Regions from separate parts of the Hymenobacter jejuensis genome, predicted to be linked through region 2. Evidence: riboswitches for the same ligand, from Rfam matches in the RefSeq annotation. Region 2 holds a riboswitch; each other region holds the start of a gene.
What was found. A riboswitch is a leader RNA that binds a small molecule or an ion and turns the genes downstream of it on or off. The one in region 2 is predicted to bind S-adenosylmethionine.

Region 1 (5,406 bases), 2.4 Mb from region 2:
GCGCCAACTCTCCAACCACGGCCAGACCCGCAAATACCACCACGAGCACATCGGCCTCAACTCCCGTCTCGATACACTGCAAGCCGCCCTGCTGCGCGTAAAGCTCCGATACTTAGCCACTTGGACGGCTGCCCGGCAGCGCATCGCGGCCCACTATGATGCTGCGCTTGCTGATGTTGCCGGCCTGCATACACCTGCCCGCGACCCCCGCAGCACGCATGTTTTTCACCAATACACTCTCACCCTTGAAAATGAGCAGCGCCGCAACCAACTCCGGCAGCATTTGCTCTCGCAAGGTGTACCCAGCGCTATCTATTACCCGTTGCCCGTGCACTTGCAGCCCGCTTATCATTATTTGAACTACAAAGCCGGCCAATTCCCAGTAGCCGAAAAGTTGTCCCGTTCGGTGTTGTCTCTGCCCATGCATCCTATGTTGACGAACGATCAGGTAGAGTATATTGTGGATATAATACGCCGCTTTTAAGTGCCTATTGTTTGGAAATCAAAGCATTACATCAAGCCGAGAGTAATAAGCTTATGCCGCCGATCCGCTTCGTCATCTGTGGGGTAGGACACATTGGCCGTCGGCATGCTGCTTTGGTTTCTCGCCACGAACGGGCACAGCTGGTGGGCATTGTCGACGTGCGCGCAGAGCTACGACCAGAATTGGGAGCAGAATTTGGGGTGCCGTTTTTCAATTCTTTAGACGCCTTTTTTGCTTCCGAGATAGCCGCGGATGTCCTGACCGTGGCAACTCCCAATAACCTGCACGCACCCCAAGCCATTGCGGGGTTGCACCACGGCTTGCACGTCGTTGTTGAAAAGCCGATTGCTCTTCAATATATTGATGCTGAGGATATTGTGTATACAGCGCAGCAAACAGGCCAGTTGGTGTTTGGGGTAATGCAGAACCGGTACTCGCCCCCGGCCGCTTGGCTCAAGCAAGTCTACAACGAAAGCCGACTCGGTCAGATTTACCTCGTCCAGATCAACTGCTTTTGGAACCGTGATGCGCGTTATTATCGTCCTGGCGGCTGGCGCGGCACCCAGGCCCAGGACGGCGGCACACTCTTCACGCAGTTCAGCCACTTCATCGATTTGTTGTACTGGGTTTTTGGCGATGTTACCAACCTACAGGCTCGTTTTCGAGACTTCAACCATCAGGGCATCACGGAGTTTGAAGACAGTGGCCTCGTTACTTTTGACTTGGTGCGCGGAGGTTCGGGCACGCTTCAATACAGCACCGCGGTCTGGGACCGTAACCTCGAAAGCTCCATCACGGTGATTGCCGAGCACGGCAGCCTCAAAATCGGAGGGCAGTACCTGGATCAAGTCGAATATTGCCACCTACGCGACTACACGTTACCTGCGTTGCCCCCCACCAATCCGGCGAACGAATATGGGGCGTACAAAGGGAGCGCTGCCAACCACGCGCAAGTAATTGATAATGTGATAGATGTGATTCAGCATGGGGCCGCTGTTACAACCAATGCGCAGGAAGGCGCGAAAGTGGTAGAGATCATTGAGCGGATATATCGGTTGAGATAGTTTGGGCGAGTTCGGCGCTTGTTGCGGAAGTCGTGCCGGGGGAAAGAATAGATCGACCCCTGAATCTTTTAGCCAGAATAGATGTAAAGAATTGAGCCTGTAGGTTTTATTCTGCGTATCTATATACTATGACTTCCTACGAACAGCTAGCTTATGCGGAGCTGCGGACGTGGCAAGAACAGATGCAGCGACCGCCCTCATACCTCAACCGCTTCACGCGACGGGTACAGATGCGCCTTAATGCCTGGCTGCCTGAGCGCTTGCATGAAGCCATCACAGTCACTATCAAGCAGATGGTGCGCGGTGTGCTGTACGGCTCTTCGTACCTCACGCGCCGGCCCACTGCCGATGCCTCGCTGGAAGAGCGTGAAAAGTCGGTTCGCTGCCGCGTGCGATCCTACCGCAACACGGCTTCGGCCGAAGGAGCCGTAACAGGCGCGGGCGGCTTCCTGCTGGGGCTGGCCGATTTTCCGTTGCTGTTAGGCCTCAAAATCAAGCTGTTATTTGACGTGGCGTCGCTGTACGGATACGATGTGCGCGACTACACCGAACGCTTGTACTTACTGCATGTGTTTCAGCTGGCCTTTTCGAGCCAGCACACCCGCAACGAAGTGTACCACCGCGTAGTCAATTGGGAAGAGTATCGCCACCAGCTGCCCACCGATGTGCAAGCTTTTGACTGGCGCACTTTCCAGCAAGAGTATCGCGACTACATCGATCTGGCAAAGATGGCCCAGCTGATGCCCTTCATTGGGGCAGCAGTAGGAGCGGTAGCTAATTACCGCCTGATCGAGCAGCTTGGCGAAACCGCCATGAACTGCTTCCGCATGCGGCGCTTTCTCGAGTCGGATGCTGCTGTACCCGCCGAAAGGGCCGCCTGACAGATCGCATTTGGTAATGCAAAGTTGCGGTACGTACCTTTGCGGCATCAATTCTTTCCCCATCAAAGGATTGTTTTTATACCGAGGCGTGGAGAGACAGGCTCTATGAAACGCCGGCAACCCTCGGGCCATCCGAAACGGTGCCAAGTCCTGACCATATAAAAACAAGTTGCCGTGGCTTTTTCCAACAACCTTGCTGCCCCGTTCCTGTTGTGCGCTCGTACGGCTGCTGGCTCCGTTCTGATAACGGCTGATCGTGCCTGCTGCAGCTTCGCATTTGGTTGTTGTTGCTGATTGTTTTTCGGTACTGCCGCAGCTTGTGGCTCCTAATTGAGTCAGAACTTATATTCGTATATAAGACCTTGATAATCAAGTGCTTATATACGAATCAGTAAAGTGATTCTGGTATAGCCAAGCTGCGTAGTCCACAGCCTTTTTTCCCGTTTCTATCGTGATAAGCCGGCCGGTGGCCCGCCTTGTCCGAACCGTATTGTATGTTAAAAAAATCATTGGAACTTCTGCGGCAGGAAGCTGCCGAAACCGGCTCTCATACTCTCAAACGCAGCTTAGGTGGCCTCAACCTGATTGCCATCGGCATCGGGGTAATCATTGGGGCGGGGCTTTTTTCGCTCACCGGCATTGCAGCCGCCAACCACTCCGGACCGGCCGTCACGCTGTCGTTTGTGGTGGCGGCCATTGGCTGCGCCTTTTCGGCTTTGTGCTATGCCGAGTTTGCCTCTATGGTGCCCGTGGCGGGTTCTGCTTATACCTACGCGTATGCCACTCTGGGTGAGCTATTTGCCTGGATCATCGGCTGGGATTTGGTGCTCGAATACTCTGTGGGTGCCGCGACTGTGGCCATCAGCTGGTCGCAGTACTTGGTGCGCTTTCTGGCCAAATACGACCTTCACATGCCGGCGCAGCTCGTGCTTTCGCCCTTCGAAAAAGTTACGCTGGCCGACGGCTCGGTGGTGTCGGGTTTTATCAACTTGCCCGCCATCCTGATCGTGCTCTTCATCACGGCCATCATCATTCGTGGTACGCAAGGCTCGGCCGTTTACAACGGCATTGTGGTGGCCCTGAAGCTCTCAGTAGTGGCCGTGTTTATCGTGCTAGGCTGGCAGTACATCAACCCAGCCAACTACCATCCTTATATTCCGGCCAACACAGGCCACTTTGGCGAGTTTGGTTGGAGCGGCATTTTACGGGGTGCCGGGGTGGTGTTTTTCGTGTTTATCGGCTTCGACATCGTAGCCACCATGGCACAGGAAACGAAGAATCCGCAGCGCAACATGCCCATCGGCATCATCGGCTCGCTGGTGATCTGCACGATTTTGTTTGTGCTGTTCGGGCACGTCATGACGGGTCTGGCCAATTACACGGAGTTCAAAAACAGCGCGGCGCCGGTGGCCATTGCCATCGAAAAGACGCCTTATGCCTGGCTCAGCCAAGCCATCATTATCGCCATTCTGATTGGGTATACCTCCGTGATTCTGGTCGATTTGCTGGGCCAGTCGCGGGTGTTTTTTACCATGTCGCGCGATGGGCTGCTACCCGGCGTTTTCTCCCAGATTCATCCGCGCTTCCAGACGCCGCACAAGTCCAATCTGCTGCTGGGCGTGTTTATTAGCCTGTTTGCCGGGCTGGTGCCCATCAGTGTCGTCGGCGAAATGACGAGCATCGGCACGTTGCTGGCCTTTGTGATGGTGTGCATTGGCATCTTGATTTTGCGCAAGCGCGAGCCTAACACGCCGCGCCCGTTCCGCACGCCGTGGGTGCCGCTGGTGCCGATCTTGGGCATCCTAACCTGCTTAGTGATGATGCTGTCATTGCCCGCCGACACTTGGATTCGTCTGTTTGTGTGGCTGGCCATTGGATTAGCGATCTACTTCGGCTATGGCAAGAAAAACAGCAAGCTGCGGCAAGGCATTCAGGCTGAAGCGCAACCCGCCCCGCAAGAGGTTATTAGTTGATATGAAATTGCTTATAACAAAAGAGCCGGCGCATTGCGCCGGCTCTTTTGTTATAAGCAATTCAGGAGTAAAAACCAATTCCGCCGCTTGGCGCTGTGGCTGCTATGCTATTTTGGGGTATATAACAATTTGGCAATCAGGCCAGTCCAGCCGGTTTGGTGGCTGGCACCTAGGCCTTTGCCGTTGTCGCCGTGGAAGTACTCGTGGAACAGAAGGTAGTCGCGGAAATGCGGGTCCTTTTGCAGCAGCTTGTACTTGCCAAACGCGGGTCGTTGGCCTTTTTTATTGCGAACAAACAGCTTGGTCAGGCGTTCGGAGAGGGCCGCGGCGATTTCTTTAAGGGTGCTGAACTGCCCCGAGCCCGTCGGATATTCTACTTCGAAAGTATCGCCGTAGTAAAAATGGAAACGCTGTAACGACTCGATTATCAAGTAGTTAATCGGGAACCAGATGGGGCCGCGCCAGTTGGAGTTGCCGCCAAACAAATCCGAAACCGACTCGCCGGGGTCGTAGCGCACCGAGAAATCCATCTCGGGGGTTTCGTACACGTACGGATGCTCGAGGTGGTAGCGCGAGAGGGCGCGCACGCCGTATTCGGAGAGAAATTCGGACTCGTCGAGCATGCGGTGAAGGAGCTTTTTCATGCGGTGCCCGCGGAGCAGGGAAAGCAAGTGCCGCTCGCCCTTGCCCGGTTCCTGCCACCGCGACACCAACTCGGCCAAATGAGGCCGGTTGTCCAGAAACCACTTCAGCCGGTACTCAAATTCAGGCATGGCCGCCAGCATTTCGTCGTCGAGTACTTCCACCGCAAACAGCGGAATCAGACCTACGATAGAGCGTACTTTCAAGTGAATGCGCTCATCGTCAGGGGTATGCAGCACGTCGTAAAAGAATTCGTCTTCTTCATCCCACAGGTTGTAGGCTTCATCGCCCACCTTGGTCATGGCCTCGGCGATGTAGAGAAAGTGCTCGAAAAACTTGCTAGCCATGTCCTGATAAACTGG
Region 2 (5,406 bases):
CCGCACCCGGAATGTGGCGAGCCAGTAGCTGCTGCTCGCTGGGTGGAAAAAGCACATCCGACGTGATGCCCAGCACCAGCGTGCGGGCCCGAATCCGGCCCAGCGCCGCGGCAATGCCGCCCCGGCTGCGACCTACGTTGTGCGTGTCCATGGTTTTGGAGAGCGCAACGTAAGTATAGGCATTGAAGCGAGCCACAAGCTTGTCGCCCTGGTACTGCTGATACGAGCTGGCCCGAAAGCCATCGATAGTATCGTCCATCGTTTCGGCTTGGGTAAGCCCGTAGGCTTCGTAGCTGCGGTAGCTGAGGAGCGCAACGGCGCGCGCGGCGCGCAGTCCCTGCTGCCCACCGGTAGGTGTGTTTTGGTTATAAGTGCTATCTGCTTGAATAGCAAGTCGTTGGGCTTCGTTAAAAGCAATGCCCCAGGGCGAATGCTGGGCGTTGGTCGCTAGCACTACCAGGTTGCCAAAAAGGTCCGGTTGCTGAATCGCCCATTCCAGCGCCTGTTGGCCGCCGAGCGAGCCCCCGATCAGGGTATGAACTTTTCTAACTCCCAAATGCTGCCGCAACTGCTCGTGCGCCGTCACCATATCGCGAACGGTGAGCAGCGGAAACCGGCTGAAAAGCGCCTCGCCAGTCGCCGGATCGGGCGTTAGGGGGCCTGTAGAGCCGTAACATGAACCCAGAATATTGGCGCAAACAATAAAGTACTCGGCCGGATCAAAGTGACAATTCTCCCCAAACAACCCCGGCCACCACTCCAAAACGTTGGAGTTGGCGGTGAGCGCGTGGCATACCCACACCACATTGTCGTGGTTGGCATTGAGCGTGCCATACGTATGGTACGCCACCTGCACATGCGGCAGCGTGGCGCCACTTTCGAGCGCTAAAGGATGGGGTAAGGTGAAAAATTGACTATCGACCATAAAGTAGATGCGTGTTGCAGAAGCTCAAGGGATAAGCTTTGCAAGGATTTTCAATAGCCCGCGGGCTGAACCTGCTGGATCGGAGGCAGTCGGTCCCACCCAAAAAGATCCCTCGATCCGGTTCAGCCCGGGCTACTGAAGGATGGTCAAAACGGCTCCCTCTCTCACAAAAAACCGTTCTGCCATCCGCAATGCGGCAACTCCCGAAAGAAGGCGGCTACCGTTGCGACTCGTCGCCGCGGCCACCGCCCAACCTCTCATTTACACTTCCAGGGGTTGCGCATGTTCTTTTTCGGGCTGCAACAACGTGCTGCCCACTTCTTCCGCTTGCAGCGGCGCTTCATTGCGAACGGCTTCGAAGGCCTGCGCCAGATCGGCACGGATGTCTTCAAAATGCTCGATGCCAACCGACAGGCGCAGTTGCGTAGGCGCTACACCAGCGGCGCGCTGTTCGTCGTCGGAGAGTTGTTGGTGCGTGGTAGCCGACGGCTGAATAATGAGCGTCTTGGCGTCGCCCACGTTGGCTAAGTGGCTCACCAGCTTCAGGTTATCAATAAACTTGGTGGCCGTTTCCTTGCTGCCTTTGATGGTGAAGGTGAGCACGCCGCCGAAGCCGCGCTTTAAGTACTTCTGCGCCAAGGCGTTATAGGGGCTGCTCTTTAGGCCAGGATAGTTCACGCTCTCGACCTGCGGATGCTGCTCCAGCCAAGTGGCCACCCGAAGTGCATTTTCTACGGTGCGGTCGACGCGCAACGACAGGGTTTCGAGGCCTTGCAACAGCTGGAAGGAGTTGAAAGGGCTGATGGACGGCCCAAAGTCGCGCAAGCCTTCTACCCGCGCCCGGATGATGAAGGCAATGTTGCCAAACGGGCCGTTTTTGCCGAATACGTCATTGAAAACCAAGCCATGATAACCTTCGGAAGGCTCCGTAAACTGCGGAAATTTGCCGTTGCCGAAGTCGTATTTGCCGCCGTCCACGATCACGCCGCCGATGCTGGTACCGTGGCCGCCGATCCATTTGGTAGCCGACTCTACTACGATGTGCGCGCCGTGCTCCAGGGGGCGGAACAAGTAGCCGCCAGCGCCAAACGTATTGTCTACAACCAGCGGCAGGTCGTGCTTCTCGGCAATGGCGGCAATGCGCTCAAAATCAGGCACGCTGAAGCTGGGGTTGCCGATGGTTTCGAGGTAAATCGCCTTGGTTTTGTCGTCGATCAACTGCTCGAAATGATCGGGATTATCGCCGTCGGCAAAGCGAACCTCAATGCCCAAGCGCTTGAAAGCCACTTTGAACTGGTTGTAAGTGCCGCCGTAGAGGAACGACGAGCTAACAAAGTTGTCGCCGGCCTGGAGGATATTGTTAAGGGCAATGAACTGAGCAGCCTGACCCGAACTGGTTGCTAGCGCTGCTACGCCGCCTTCGAGGGCAGCTACACGCTGCTCAAACACGTCGGTGGTTGGGTTCATCAAACGGGTGTAGATGTTGCCGAACTCCTTAAGGGCGAAGAGGTTAGCGCCGTGTTCTGCGCTTTTGAAGACGTAGGAGGTTGTCTGATAAATCGGAACTGCGCGGGAGCCGGTAGTCGGATCGGGTTGTTGGCCGGCGTGTACTTGGAGGGTTTCGAAGTGCAGGTTTTGCGTAGACATAAAGAGGCTGTGATTAGGAAGTGTCAGAAGGAGAAAGATGCTGTAAATCAGGGCGTAAGCGACGGACGGCTTAGGCGAAGCTCCTCAAGAGCGCAAGGTTGCGCTGAGGCAGGAAAAACCCGTCGGAGAGCGTACCAAGACGCTGCAAGACGCAGTTTTGCGGTAAGTACAGAGGGGGAGGAAAGGAGGCTAGACTCGACTTAGCGAGTTAGCAACAACAGGTGCAACAGCGGCACATTCGCATTCGCATGACTACACCTTCGGCGCGGCTAAGAGCAGCGGCAACCGAAACACGAAAACCCATTGGCAAACCGGCGTGCAGAAACGCAGCCGTGGCGGATGGGTACGAGAGGGCGAAAGCGAAAGAGTTTTGCATGGCACTCAACTTATATTCCCCGTCGGCGGATGCCGGGCCGGGCAGGAATTGGCACCTTTCGCGCGGTCGAAGGTTGCCAGCGGGTCACGGAGCCTGATCTCTCGCCGCTTCTGTATAAATTTTGAAAACTACCCCGCCGCGAGCGGGGGAGTACCGGGTTGGTAGCTACAAATGTACAACTGGATTTGACATACGCAAATCCAGGGCAATATTTTTTGCGCGACCTAGTCGGCAGTTTATGAGCTACTTAGCTAAAAAAGAACAGAAGCACAGGAAAAATATTTTGCTTAATGACCCGAAAAACGGTTTCAGTAAGCCGCTGATTTGGCTTCCTAATCGCTGTTATTCTTCAAGTGTTACTAAGCAATTCTGCGTGGCTTCGTACTTCTTGCCCGAAACCTTTACACACATGGTGTCTTATAAAGAAGAATCAGTCTAAATAGGTAAAAATCAATAGCTTATATGCAAAAAGGCTGCCTCCAGTTGGAGGCAGCCTTTTTGCCTGGTTATGTAAGAGAATAAGAGCTTAGCTCTTAGGCAATGTAAGCACTTGGCCTACCTCGATGTGATCGGGATTGCTGCCGATAATACCTTTGTTGGCTTCGTAGATCTGGTGCCATTTGGCAGCATCGCCATAATGATTTTTGGCAATTTTCGACAGTGAGTCACCACTTACGACAGTGTACGTGTCGCCTTGCGTAGTAGCAGAGGCAGGTTGGGCGCTGTTGCCACCAAAGAAATCGGTGTTACCCGCATTCTGGTTGGGCTGATTAGCCGGTTGAGCAGGTTTTTCTTCGCCTTTATTCAGAAAATCAAACAGTCCCATAGTGTGTAAAGCTTTAGATTAGAGAGGAGAGAAAAACTTGGGCAGTGGGCAAGTGCACCATTGCCACGACATCAGGGGAGCTTACGCGTTTAGGATGAATAAGTTGTAGTTCCGGAAGCTCAAGAGTTGGGTGCTAACTCTTTTGGCGCGGCTGCCGTAAGAAGCGCTGTGTTTGATGCCGTGAGCTCCACCCAGCGGGCATCAACTAGCATATTGCTCACCTTCCTAACCCTTACAACGAACCCATGAAAACCTCCCTTTCTCCCTTCCGGTATTTGGCCAGCTTGCTGGTGTTGGTGGCTTTGCTGACCGCAAGCTGTAGCCAGGAAAATAAAGTTGGCGAAACCAACCTGCTTTACGGTACCGATAGCAAAGTCTGGAAAACCGATAAAGAAACCTCTGCCACCGGCGATAAAGTAGCGCAAACCAGCGCCGACAAGAAAACCGAGCTCCGCTTCTATGCCAACGGCAACTTCAACATGTCGTCGCCCACCCAAACAATGCAGGGTACTTACACCTTCGATCAAGCTGCTAAAAAGATCACGTTGACGCCTGCGGGTGGCCCCAATTCCCTGAGCTTTGACGTAGTTAATCTGACCAAAAATGAGATTACTCTCAAAGCCCCAGATGGCTCGCAGATGATGCTGGAAGCTGACTAACAGCATTGAAAATACAATTTCTAGCCATTAAAAAAAGCCCTTCTGCATAGTGCAGAAGGGCTTTTTTTAATGGCTAAGTGCTCTGAAAGGTGATTTGTAACTTATTTATAGTCAAAATAATTGTGAATTAGGGTGCTGGTTGCTTGACGAACACCCGTGAAATCCAGCGGGGCAGGAATATGGCCCCGAGCACGAGGTACATGTAATACGTCACGATGCGGTACAGGAGCACGATAAAGTTGGTCATCGTGGGCGTACCGATGAATTTGCCGAAGAACGTCGGGAAAGCCCCTTCGGCAATGCCCGCCCCGCCCGGTGTAATGGCGATCAACAGAATAACTTTGTAAGTAAGGTTGCGGCCAAAAATGAGCGCGAACTCGTTGGCGTTGACATTGACGAAAGCCGCGATGATACAGCCGATTACGGCATAGCGAGCCGTCCAGACAAAGGCTGTGGAGAGCGCCGCTCGAAGCCAGTAGCCCGCACCGTTGCCGCGGAGCTGCGCCGAAGCCCATACCATCTCGTTGCCGTGCTGGTACGCTTTGGCCCGCCAGCGCCGCAGCCCCCGAATTGAAAAGAAACGGACCAAGAAGCGCTTGACAGACAAGGGATTAATAAAAATCGCATAGAGCATCAGGCCGGCGTACAGCGTGACCGAAACGTAGCTCACCACAAACGCTACCCGCAACGTAGCCACCAACCCGCCTTGCAGTGCCTCGTGCGGATATAAGGCGTCGCCGGCTACCCACACCACCAGCGGTACCATGATGACATAATACAAATTGTCGAGCATGGCCGTTGCCATCACGTACGCCAATGATTTGCCGAGCGTAATGCCTTCTTTATTAAGCAGAAAGGGTGCTATGGCCGTGCCACCCACTGCCGAAGGCAGCACGCAGGACGCAAATTCCCAAATCATGATTACGTCCAAGCTAGCCCGCCAGCTCAGGGCCCGCTCTGACATGTGCCGGAT
Region 3 (5,406 bases), 410 kb from region 2:
TGATCTGCAGTTTCTTGCGTGTAGCCCCCGTTCAGGATGAAAGTACCGTTGAAGATCTGACGCAGGTGCGCGGCTACGACCGGTACGCCTGCCGCGGCCGCCATCGGATGGCCTGGGCGCGCCTCGATTACGTGCAGGTAAGCGAGGTTAAACTTATTGAGTTGCTCGGTTATGTAGCTAAACGTTTTCACGCGGTCAGAGTCCTGGATGCTGGCGCTGCCTTGGGGTGAGAAACGAATGCCCACGCGGTCGGCGCCCAACTCATCTGCCACTGCTTCAACCACTTCCAATACAAAGCGCGCCCGGTTTTCGAGGCTGCCGCCGTACTCGTCGGTGCGCTGGTTGGAGCCATCTTGCAGAAACTGGTCGAGCAAATAACCGTTGGCCCCGTGGATTTCGGCGCCGTCGAAACCGGCAAGCTTGGCGTTGCGGGCCGCCAAGCGGAATTGCTCTACCACGCCCGGAATCTCGCTGAGTTCGAGCGCACGCGGCGTCGGAACTTCTTCAAATCCTTGGCCCGTAAAGGCTTTCACGCCTTCCGGCTTGATGGCCGACGGAGCTACGGGCAACTCGCCATTGTGGAAAAACGGGTGCGAAACGCGACCCACGTGCCACAGCTGAATAAAAATACGACCGCCCGCGGCGTGCACAGCGTCCGTAACTTTCTTCCAGCCAGCTACTTGCTCATCTGAGTAAATGCCGGGCGTGTTTATGTAGCCCACACCCTGTAGCGAAACCTGCGAACCTTCCGTGATGATCAGGCCGGCCGAAGCGCGCTGCACGTAATATTCGATGATGGAATCAGTCGGGACGTTGCCTGGGTTGGTGGCCCGGCTGCGCGTCATGGGCGCCATTGCCAGGCGATTAGGGAGCGTAAGGGCGCCCACTTGAATGGGCGTAAATAGATTTGGAACTTGGCTCATGATCGTAGAATGAAGGGGAGCAGGTGCTCAAAAATTGGTTTTGTTCGATTTGATTTTATGCAACTGATAAGGTGTGCAAAAGGTTTTGGCGAGCCTTCCCCGTAGTTTGTTACCACGGCAACGGCTGGCCTTTGTGAAAAAAGCCGCCCGTAGGACCATCGCTGGGCAGCGTCGCCAGCTCAACGGCCGTGCGTGCACCTTCTTCGATGCTGAGTGGCGCGCCTTCGCCGCCAAGCTCCGTTTTTACCCAGCCGGGATGCGCCGAATTTACTTTGACGGTGGTGTCTTTTAACTCTCTGGCTGTAAGCACCGTGAGCATGTTCAGCGCCGCTTTCGACGACATGTAGGCCGGCATCAAAAAAGGGCTGTTGCTCATGGCCGTAAGCGAACCCAGGCGACTGCTGTGGTTGACGATGCGGCCCGCCGGACTTTGCTTAAGCAGCGGCAGCAGTGCCTCCGTCACGGCAAAAACCGCGAACACATTGATCTCGAACGTGCTCCGAAACAGCGCCACCGTAGCGTTGCCAGTAGGGTCTTCCTGCACCCCGGCGTTGTTGACAAGAATATCAAGCCGGCCAAAACGTTGCTGAAAGAAAGCGGGCAGCGCGGCCACCTCCTCGGCGTTGGTTACGTCGAGCTGCACGGCGTGCGCATCGAGGCCTTCCTGACACAATTGGTTGGCGGCTGCGTTGCCGCGAGCCTCGTCGCGAGCGCCAATCACTACCGTAATGCCTTGCTGGCCTAGTTGACGGGCTATTTCCAAGCCAATGCCTTTGTTGCCGCCCGTAACCAGGGCTACTCTCTTTGCCGGTTCGCTCATGTGTTGCCGCGCTAATCAGTTGCGGCGTATAGAAGCGCTGGCGTGGGCAAAAGGTTACAGCAACTACTTGCTACTCCGGATAATGATTAAAATTAATATTTAGTAATTAATTGATTATCAATACATTGCATTAAAGCCTGTCGGCAAGCTTCCGGCAGTGCCGCATCATTGTAACTGCCTACTGCACAACCACTTCTACCCGACGGTTGCGCGGCCGTTGTTTGGGGTCTTGGTTGTCGGCGACGGGGCGCATGCCGCCGTAGCCGCGGGCCGTAAGCCGCACCGAATCAATGCCTTGCTGCACCAGATACTGCCGCACCACACGGGCGCGCTGCTCCGAAAGCCGGAGATTTAGCGCGGCTTCGCCTACATTGTCGGTGTGGCCGGCTATTTCCATGCGCAGTGCGGGCTGCTCGCGTAGAGTGCGAGCCAAGGCATTGAGCACAGGGCGCGAAGTCGGCAGCAGGGTGGCAGTGCTTTGGGTAAAATACAGGTTGGGCAGCGTCACGACGTCGCCTTTGCCCAATGCCGACATATCGGGCAAGGATGCCGCTTCGTCGGTGACAGGCTCGGGCGCAGACGCTACCTTGGGCTGTGCTGCAATTGCCCGCGGCCGACGGCCTGTTGGTAACGCCGCTTTTAAAGGCGTAAGTATTGATTTTCTGGGAGGTGTTGTCGGGGCGGCGGCTACTACAGGTGTATTGTTTGCTGTCGTTGAGCGGGCTGCAACGGCGGGCTGAGGCCGAGCTGATTTAGGCAGAATAGGTACGGCAGAGGTTGGCATAGCCGAATACAGATTGGTAGTCGGGATGGGCTGGGGCGCTTCGGTGGAGTTGGGTAGCTGCCAAGCCAGCAGCGCCCGCGTGTCCTTTTCAACCTGATAATAGTCTACCTGCAGCGAGTAGTACCGGCCTGCCGTTAGCCGTTGGTGGGCCGTATAAACGGCGGCAGCCTGGTTTTGCCAAGAGTTTAAGATTTTCCGGCCGCCTACCCGTACGCGCATGCCGTCATCGGTCGTGATTTGAAAAGTGTAAACCCCTGTTACTGGGGCATATAGGTACCCCGTCCAGTGCACCGAAAACTGCTCGCCGGGTACGTTCGGCCCGGGCGATATCCACCGGCCTTCCCCTCGGGGGCCGATGGTCCAGTTAAAATCGATCGTTTTGTCGATGCGGGTTAAGGCCAGCTTCTCGAAATTCTTGCCGTCGAAATAGTCGCCTTTCAAACCGTCGCCGGCGGCAACCTGCGCCATGCTCACCTGCGCTACACCGAGCAGCATCAACGACAGCAACCGCACCAATGCTTTCATGCGCAACCTCTGCTAAGTAAATGATCCACACCGTTGTTGGGCTAACGCGGCAGCTTTTCTTGTTAGTATATAGAAAATAAAATATTTGCGAATGCGCATCCGGAGAACAGATAATCGGGCGGTAAACCAAGCCCGCGGCAAGTCCGTTTATTTTTCGGTGTTTAGGATGTACCTTTGTTGTGATACTTATCCAGAAAGACCGAGGGATTGGGCCCTACGACGTCTTGGCAACCTGACCGCGAAGCAAGGTGCCAACTCCCATTTCGCCCTCTTGGAGGAAACGAAAGAAGATAAGTACGGAACCTGCACCCGCAGTTTTCTCTTTCTGGATAGGTTTTTTGTACCTGCCGTTTTGAAAGAGAATCTATGAAGACGCACTGTTCCGACTCGCCCCTCTACTCCATCCTGCAACAACGCATCCTGGTGCTCGACGGCGCCATGGGCACGATGATTCAGCGCTACACGCTGGACGAGGAGGATTTTCGGGGGCCGCGCTTTGCCAATCATCCCAAGCCCTTGCGCGGCAACAACGACCTGCTCTCGCTCACGCGCCCCGATATTATTCGCAACATCCACGCGGAATATTTCGCTGCCGGGGCCGACATGGTGGAGACCAATACCTTCAGCGGTACCTCTATCGCGCAGGCCGACTACGGATTGGAACACGTTGTGTATGAGCTCAATTACGAATCGGCGCGGCTGGCCCGCGAAGTAGCCGATGAGTTTACGGCCCAAGACCCCAGCAAGCCGCGCTTTGTAGCCGGTGCCATTGGGCCAACCAACCGCACGGCCTCGCTTTCGCCCGACGTAAACCGCCCCGGCTACCGTGCTACCACGTTCGACGAGTTGGCCACGGCTTACCACGAGCAGGTGCGCGGCCTCATCGACGGCGGCTCCGACGCGCTGCTGATCGAAACCATTTTTGACACGCTCAACGCCAAAGCGGCGCTCTATGCCGTGCAGCGCTTCTTCGACGAAGGTGGCAAAGTTGTGCCGATCATGATTTCGGGCACGATCACCGACGCTTCCGGCCGCACGTTGTCGGGGCAGACGGTGGAAGCCTTTTGGAACTCGATTCATCACTTGCCACTCTTGAGCGTGGGCCTGAATTGTGCCCTGGGCGCTAAGCAGCTCAAGCAGTACATTCAGGAACTGAGTCGCATTGCCAACGTGCACATTTCGGCGTACCCGAATGCGGGCTTGCCCAACGCGTTCGGCGGCTACGACGAGTCGGCGCAGGAGTTTGCCGAAGTGGTGGAAGATTACCTCCGCGATGGCCTGCTGAACGTGGTCGGTGGCTGCTGCGGCACCACGCCCCAGCACATCGGCGAGCTAGCCAAGTTGGCACCCCAATTTGCGCCACGCCCCTTGCCTACGGTGCCGCAGGCGACGCGCCTCAGCGGCCTCGAACCCTTTGGTATTTACGAAGATAGCCTCTTTGTCAACGTTGGAGAGCGCTGCAACGTGACGGGTTCGCGGGCGTTTGCGCGCCTCGTCCGGACCGGGGCGTACGAGCAGGCGTTGGCTGTGGCGCGCGAGCAGGTAGAAGGCGGCGCGCAGGTGCTCGACATCAACATGGACGAAGGCATGCTTGACTCGGAGCAAGCCATGACCACGTTTCTCAACCTCATTGCCTCCGAGCCCGACATTGCCCGCCTGCCCATCATGATCGACTCGTCGAAGTGGAGCGTGTTGGAAGCCGGTCTCAAGTGCGTGCAGGGCAAAAGCATCGTCAACTCCATCTCGCTAAAAGAAGGCGAGGAGGTTTTCAAGCAGCGCGCCCGCACCGTGCGCCAGTACGGTGCCGCTGTCATCGTGATGGCCTTCGACGAAGACGGCCAAGCCGACTCGTTGGAGCGCCGCAAAGAGATTTGCCAGCGCTCCTACGACATTCTGGTCAACGAGCTGGATTTTCCGGCCGAGGACATCATCTTCGACCCCAATATCCTGACCGTGGGCACCGGCATGGAGGAGCACCGCAACTACGCCCTCGACTTCATTGAGGCCGTGCGGTGGATCAAGCAGAACCTGCCCGGCGCCCGCACCAGCGGCGGCGTGAGCAACATCTCATTCTCGTACCGCGGCAACGACGTGGTGCGCGAGGCCATGAACTCGGCTTTCCTCTACCACGCCATTCGGGCAGGGTTGGATATGGGCATCGTAAACCCCAGTCAATTAGCGGTTTACGACGAAATTCCGCCGGACTTGCTGGAGATGGTGGAAGACGTGCTGCTCAACCGTCGCCCCGATGCTACCGAGCGACTCGTCGATTTTGCCGAGACCGTCAAGCAAAAAGACAAGGTGGAAGTGGTGGCCGACGCGTGGCGCAGCCTGCCCGTCGCCGAGCGCCTGCA

Region 1: linked by a shared signal. The riboswitch ahead of FHG12_RS00240 (amino acid permease) and the one ahead of FHG12_RS11195 (O-acetylhomoserine aminocarboxypropyltransferase/cysteine synthase family protein) in region 2 are both predicted to bind S-adenosylmethionine.
Region 3: linked by a shared signal. The riboswitch ahead of metH (methionine synthase) and the one ahead of FHG12_RS11195 (O-acetylhomoserine aminocarboxypropyltransferase/cysteine synthase family protein) in region 2 are both predicted to bind S-adenosylmethionine.

What each region holds. Positions count from the first base shown of each region.
Region 1 covers NZ_CP040896.1:77,938-83,343, reverse strand. The annotation lists gene FHG12_RS00255 (DegT/DnrJ/EryC1/StrS family aminotransferase) at 1-484, shown strand, start outside; gene FHG12_RS00250 (Gfo/Idh/MocA family protein) at 538-1,548, shown strand; gene FHG12_RS00245 (EcsC family protein) at 1,677-2,429, shown strand; SAM riboswitch class I at 2,503-2,594, shown strand; gene FHG12_RS00240 (amino acid permease) at 2,924-4,402, shown strand; gene FHG12_RS00235 (MGH1-like glycoside hydrolase domain-containing protein) at 4,510-5,406, opposite strand, start outside.
Region 2 covers NZ_CP040896.1:2,719,031-2,724,436, forward strand. The annotation lists gene metX (homoserine O-acetyltransferase MetX) at 1-925, opposite strand, end outside; gene FHG12_RS11195 (O-acetylhomoserine aminocarboxypropyltransferase/cysteine synthase family protein) at 1,187-2,572, opposite strand; SAM riboswitch class I at 2,956-3,069, opposite strand; gene FHG12_RS11200 (LysM peptidoglycan-binding domain-containing protein) at 3,475-3,774, opposite strand; gene FHG12_RS11205 (copper resistance protein NlpE) at 4,020-4,433, shown strand; gene FHG12_RS11210 (lysylphosphatidylglycerol synthase transmembrane domain-containing protein) at 4,561-5,406, opposite strand, start outside.
Region 3 covers NZ_CP040896.1:2,306,107-2,311,512, forward strand. The annotation lists gene FHG12_RS09435 (alkene reductase) at 1-923, opposite strand, end outside; gene FHG12_RS09440 (SDR family oxidoreductase) at 1,033-1,743, opposite strand; gene FHG12_RS09445 (PA14 domain-containing protein) at 1,922-3,052, opposite strand; SAM riboswitch class I at 3,236-3,349, shown strand; gene metH (methionine synthase) at 3,419-5,406, shown strand, end outside.